Linked DNA regions of Sinorhizobium fredii NGR234. The protein of the gene in region 1 interacts with the protein of each later gene in a pairwise test. Links are inferred from orthologs where the notes say so. Each region holds a gene or a part of one and is shown in the gene's direction. Other genes may lie near its edges. The genes, in order: NGR_RS27725 and def.

Evidence for each region.
Region 2: the proteins of NGR_RS27725 (region 1) and def interact in binary tests that used the Escherichia coli proteins (3 or more experiments, as listed by UniProt). The link is inferred for Sinorhizobium fredii NGR234 from one-to-one orthologs.

What each region holds. Positions count from the first base shown.
Region 1 is NC_012587.1:3,499,219-3,502,502, forward strand. What follows is about bases 215-3,178. They hold NGR_RS27725 (aspartate-semialdehyde dehydrogenase), read left to right. Parts: upstream 215-1,161; coding sequence 1,162-2,196; downstream 2,197-3,178. Other genes in these bases: NGR_RS27720 (MFS transporter), read right to left, coding at 215-652; NGR_RS27730 (lytic murein transglycosylase), read left to right, coding at 2,481-3,178. Also shown: more of NGR_RS27720, read right to left, coding at 1-214; more of NGR_RS27730, read left to right, coding at 3,179-3,284.
Region 2 is NC_012587.1:59,622-62,684, forward strand. What follows is about bases 271-3,013. They hold def (peptide deformylase), read left to right. Parts: upstream 271-1,251; coding sequence 1,252-1,776; downstream 1,777-3,013. Other genes in these bases: NGR_RS11640 (DNA recombination protein RmuC), read right to left, coding at 271-435; NGR_RS11645 (NADPH-dependent FMN reductase), read left to right, coding at 624-1,178; fmt (methionyl-tRNA formyltransferase), read left to right, coding at 1,960-2,895; truA (tRNA pseudouridine(38-40) synthase TruA), read left to right, coding at 2,895-3,013. In the rest of the region: more of NGR_RS11640, read right to left, coding at 1-270; more of truA, read left to right, coding at 3,014-3,063. UniProt on the Escherichia coli protein: Removes the formyl group from the N-terminal Met of newly synthesized proteins. Requires at least a dipeptide for an efficient rate of reaction. N-terminal L-methionine is a prerequisite for activity but the enzyme has broad specificity at other positions.

The sequences.
Region 1 (3,284 bases):
TCTTCAGCCGGATCCAGACGGAGACGCCGAGAAGCACGCAGGAGAGCAGGAAGGGTATGCGCCAGCCCCAGGCGGCGAAGGCCTCCTTGCCAAGCATGAACTGCACGAGCAGGATCACGATCAGTGAGAGGAACAGACCGAGCGTCGCCGTCGTCTGGATCCACGAGGTGAAGTAGCCGCGGCGGCCATGCGGCGCGTGTTCGGCGACATAGGTCGCGGCACCGCCATATTCACCGCCGAGCGCCAGGCCCTGCAGCAGGCGCAGGACGATCAGGATGATCGGCGCGGCGATGCCGATCGACGCAGCACCGGGCAGCACGCCGACCAGGAAGGTCGACAGACCCATGATCAGGATCGTGACGAGAAAGGTATATTTGCGGCCGACGAGGTCGCCGATGCGGCCAAAGACCAGCGCGCCGAACGGGCGTACCAGGAAGCCTGCGGCAAAGGCAAGCAGCGCGAAGATGTTGCGGGTCGTCTCCGGATACTGGCTGAAGAAGGTCGCGCCGATATAGACGGCGAGCGATCCGTAGAGATAGAAATCGTACCATTCGAAGACGGTACCGAGCGAGGAAGCGAAGATGACCTTCTTTTCCTCGGCGGTCATGGGACCGGCTTTTTTGATGCCGTCCGCTGTTGCGACATTTGCCATTTTGATGATCCTCCACTTCAAAAGGCACTCTGGGCGCCCGTTGGATCGTTCCGCCTCCTCCCCGAAGCCCGAAACGCGGTACGCCTGATTGAGAGGATGTCAGAAAAGCCTTGCCCGAGGCAGGGATGCTTTCGTCCTATGACTTTCGTCTAATGCGGCGATCGGGCGCGGCGTGGAATCGAGCACTCTTGCGCTGGCCGGCAATTCGGGGCGCAGAGGCGCCGGCGGCTTGACTCTTGTGGAAAAGCCGGTAAGAGCAGCGGCGAACGAGGAAACGAGATGCGACCGAACAATTCGTCCATCGCTGCGCTGAACTTGCCGGCCCACGCCGGGCAGGCACGCTCTTTCTCGCTCAATAGCAAAACAACGGCCAAAACGACGACGAAAACCGTCTGACGTCTCTGGCCCTCCGCTCTCTCCCCGGTACGGCCGGGGACAGGATCTTCGCGGGACGGTCCGCGCGGCTCCGCCTCCACCCGACGAGGAGAGACAGAAAGAGAGCTTAGAACATGGGTTTCAAGATTGCAGTCGCAGGCGCCACCGGCAATGTCGGCCGGGAGATGCTGAACATCCTTTCCGAACGGGGATTTCCCGCGGATGAGGTTGTGGCGCTCGCCTCGTCACGCTCCGTCGGCACCGAGGTCTCCTACGGCGACAAGACGCTGAAGGTCTCCAACCTCGAAACCTATGATTTCTCCGACACCGATATTTGCCTGATGTCGGCCGGCGGCGCGGTTTCCTTGAAGTACTCGCCGAAGATCGGCCAGCAGGGTTGCGTCGTCATCGACAATTCCTCGGCCTGGCGCTACGACGCCGAGGTGCCGCTGATCGTGCCGGAAGTCAACGCCGACGCGGTTTCAGGCTTCACCAAGAAGAACATCATCGCCAACCCGAATTGCTCGACCGCGCAGCTCGTCGTCGCGCTGAAGCCGCTGCACGACCACGCCAAGATCAAGCGCGTCGTCGTTTCCACCTACCAGTCGGTGTCCGGCGCCGGCAAGGACGGCATGGACGAACTCTTCAACCAGACGCGCGCCGTCTTCGTCGCCGATCCGATCGAGAGCAAGAAGTTCACCAAGCGCATCGCCTTCAACGTCATTCCGCACATCGACGTCTTCATGGAAGACGGCTACACCAAGGAAGAGTGGAAGGTTCTCGCCGAAACCAAGAAGATGCTCGATCCGAAGATCAAGGTGACCTGCACGGCGGTGCGCGTGCCGGTGTTCATCGGCCATTCGGAATCGGTCAATATCGAATTCGAGAACGAGATCACCGCCGACGAGGCGCGCGACATTCTGCGCGAGGCGCCGGGTTGCCTGGTCGTCGACAAGCACGAGAACGGCGGCTACGTGACGCCCTATGAATGCGCCGGCGAAGACGCCACCTATATTTCGCGCATCCGCGAGGACGCAACCGTCGAGAACGGCCTCAACATGTGGGTCGTTTCCGACAACCTGCGCAAGGGTGCGGCGCTGAACGCCGTTCAGATCGCCGAACTGCTTGTCAACCGCGGCCTGATCAAGCCGCGCAAGCAGGCCGCCTGACGAGGCGACAAACAAATGGAATGCGAACCCCGCTCGGTAACGGACCTTGCGGGGTTTCGCATTGAGGTTCGGGCGGTGGATTCACGTGAAACCATTGCCTTCTGCATGTCTCCTTAAATCGACCTCGATTTAAGGACAAAGACATGCAGAACTTCAAAGTGCTACAGCGACCTTCGCGCGTCTGATTAAGACGCGCGGCGCTGTAGGGGGGGACGAGAGCGAAACGACGGCCCGGGCGGGGCGGGCTTTTCAAGTCAATTATTGGGGCTTTGACGGGGTATACCATGCACATGGCAAGGTGCGCAGTAACGGGGCTTGCAGCCCTCATCTCAACAGCAATTCTTCCCGCAGCCGCCTCGGCGGCGCAATGCGGCAGCAACGCCGGCGGCTTTTCCGCCTGGGTCGCCGAGTTCAAGCGCGAGGCCGCGGGCAACGGCATCAGTTCGTCAGCGCTGAATGCGGCACTCGCCAACGTCTCCTATAGCCGCGCGACGATCCGCGCCGACCGCGGCCAGAAAAGCTTCAAGCTGTCGCTCGACCAGTTCATGCAGAAACGCGGCGGCCAGGCGATCATCTCGCGCGGCCGCAAGATGCGCGCCCAGAACGCAGGGCTTTTCGACAGCATCGAGCAGCGCTACGGCGTGCCGGCCGGTCCCCTGATCGCCATCTGGGGCATGGAAACCGGCTTTGGCTCCTTCATGGGCAAGGAGCATACGCTCTCCGCCGTCTCGACGCTCGCCTATGACTGCCGCCGCTCGGCCTATTTCACCGACCAGCTCTACGCCGCGCTTCAGCTCGTCGAACGGGGTGACCTCAGCCCCGCCGCCCGGGGTGCTGCGCATGGCGAAATCGGCCAGACACAGTTCCTCCCGTTGAACGTCCTGAAATTCGGCGTCGATGGCGACGGCAACGGCCATGTCGACATGGTCCGCTCCAAGGCCGATGCCCTGGCCTCGACCGCGAACTTCCTGCGCGGCCACGGCTGGCAGCCGGGCGGCGGTTACCAGCCGGGCGAGGTGAACTACGCGGCGATCCAGGGCTGGAACGCCGCCAGCGTCTACCAGCAGGCGATCGCCATCATCGGCGCC
Region 2 (3,063 bases), 3.4 Mb from region 1 along the record:
AAGAATGCTCTGCAGCCCGGCCATGTCCTTGGCGAGCGACTGGATGTTGTTCTGGGCGCTGTCGATGACCGCGAGCCGCTCCTGCAGCCGCCGGAGGTTCTCATGCGTCGCCTTCGTCTGTTCGCTGATCGAGGCGCCGATCCGGTGCGTCATGCCGTCGATGCGCTGGCTGAGCGACTGGTTGAGCTCCGCCTGGCGCGCGCCGAACACGTCCGCCATGGCGGCGATGCGTCCCTGCATCTCGGTCTGCGCCGCGAGCAGCGCCGAGAGTTGTTGATCCCGGTCGTCGGCGCGAAGCATGCGGGCCCTGCGAGCGGCCGCAATCGCCGCCAAAACGAAGAGGAAAGCCGCAAGGATGACCAGGTGGCCAGCCGTTACGGGGAAGCTGCCGATGAGAAACAGCGGCTGATCGAAGGAAAAGGCAATGGGCTCCATGGCCACAACCTAAACGGATTCGCAGTCGAAAACCAGATCAAAACAAGAACAGATACAGCGCTGCTACGAACGGGATGAAGGCTGAGTCCTTGCGCACCATTTGCGGTGCATCGGCTCTGCGGCTATGGCACCCTCGCGCCGGCCAATTCTGAACCCCGGACAATGACTTCAAGGAGTTTGTGCTGACCATGAAAGTCCTGGCCATATCCGGCAGCACCCGAAGGAACTCCACCAACACGGCGATGCTTGAGGCGATCAGGCAGGTGGCAGCGCCACGGTTCGACATCCGCGTTTTCCATAGGATTGGTGCGCTGCCCGTGTTCTCTCCGGACCTCGAAGGGGAAGCCACCCCTCGCAGCGTTCGCGACTTCATGGAGGCCATCGAAGCGAGTGACGGCCTTATCCTTTCCAGCCCGGAATATGTCAGGACCCTACCGGGCGGACTGAAGAATGCCATCGATTGGCTGGTATCCGCGGAGGTCATCGTCAGCAAACCGGTTGTATTGGCCCATGCATCGCACCGAGGCGACGATATGCTGGCGACGCTTCGCACTGTCATGTCCACGGTCACCTCGAACTTCAACAGCGAGATTTTTCTGCGCTTTCCGCTGATGAAGGAGACACCGGAAGCAATCCGGCAGATCGTCGGAACACCCGAGAATCGAAGCCGCGTCGACATCTTCCTCAAGGAATTTTCGGAGTTCTGCCAATCGGTTCGCGTCGACGCAGTAGGCCAATGGTAGACGCGAAGCTTTCGGTTGTCTCTGATCGGCAAATTTCTTGCGCCCCTACGAAAAGATCGGCTATGGGAGCAGCATGACGATCAAGCCGCTCATCATCCTTCCCGATCCCATCCTCCGCCAGGTTTCGACGCCCGTCGAGACCATCGACGCCGACATTCGTCGCCTTGCCGACGATATGCTCGAAACCATGTACGACGCCCCGGGCATCGGGCTGGCGGCGATCCAGATCGGCGTGCCGAGGCGCCTCCTCGTTCTCGACGTCTCGAAAGAAGGCGAAGAGAAGACGCCGCTGGTCTTCATCAACCCGAAGATCGTCAAATCCTCCGAGGAGCGTTCCGTCTACGAGGAAGGCTGCCTGTCGATTCCGGACTACTATGCCGAGGTCGAGCGCCCGGCGGCGATTGCCGTCGAATATCTCGATCGCGACGGCAAGCAGCAATCGGTTGAGGCCGACGGCCTGCTGGCCACCTGCTTGCAGCATGAGATCGACCACCTGAACGGTGTTCTGTTCATCGATTACATCTCCAAGCTCAAGCGCGACATGGTGATCCGCAAGTTCACCAAGGCAGCCAAGACGCGCGGTGCCAAGGCGATTTGATCGCCGGGCGATCCCTGAATGGCGCTTGAACCGGAACCGCTGCCCTGCTTCGGGCGAACTGCGTGTCTCCTTAAATCGACTTCGATTTAAGGATAAAGACATGCAGCAATTCAAAGTGCCACAGCGACCTTTGCGCGCCTCATAAGGCGCGCGGCGCTGTGAAGAAAGACGGAGTTCACCGCCTTGCCGCTTCGCATCATCTTCATGGGCACGCCGGAATTCTCCGTGCCGACGCTCGCCGCTCTCGTCGAGGCCGGCCATGAGATCGCCGCCGTCTACACCCAGCCGCCGCGCCCCGGCGGCCGGCGCGGCCTCGATCTCCAGAAGTCGCCGGTGCATCAGGCTGCCGAACTTCTCGGCGTGCCGGTGTTGACGCCCGTCAACTTCAAGGATGCCGCCGACCGGCAGGCTTTCCGAGATTTCAATGCCGATGTCGCGGTCGTCGTCGCCTATGGCCTGCTGCTGCCCGAGGAAATCCTCTCGGGCACCCGCTACGGCTGCTATAACGGCCACGCCTCGCTCCTGCCGCGCTGGCGGGGCGCCGCACCGATCCAGCGGGCGATCATGGCCGGCGACCGCGAGACCGGTATGATGGTGATGAAGATGGACAAGGGCCTTGATACCGGCCCTGTTGCCCTGACGAAGACCGTGCCGATCGGCGAGACGATGACGGCCGGCGAACTGCACGACAAGCTGATGCATGCCGGGGCAGCGCTGATGAAGGAAGCCATGGTGAAGCTCGAGCTGGGCGAACTGCCGCTGACGCCGCAGCCGCAAGAAGGTGTTCTCTACGCTGCCAAGATTTCGAAGGACGAGACGCGGATCGATTTCACCAAGCCGGCGGCCGACGTACACAACCATATCCGCGGACTCGCGCCCTTTCCCGGCGCCTGGTTCGAACTCGAGACCGCCGGGCGGACGGAGCGGATCAAGGTGCTTGGCTCGGAGCCTGCGGCAGGGGCCGGTGCGCCCGGCACGATCCTGGACGATGCCCTGACGATCGCCTGCGGCGACGGGGCGGTTCGACCGACCCGCCTGCAGCGCGCCGGCGGCAAGCCGCTTGCTACGCCTGACTTCCTGCGCGGCTCGCCGATTGCCGCCGGCACGAGGATTTGCTGATGCCGCGCTATCGCCTGACCGTCGAGTATGACGGTTCCGACTATGTCGGCTGGCAGCGGCAGGAGAACGGCCCCTCCGTGCAAGGGGCGATCGAGAAAGCGGTCCTGTCCCTGACCGGCGAGACGGTGTCGATCCGCGGCGCGGGCCGTACCGATTCCGGCGTTCACG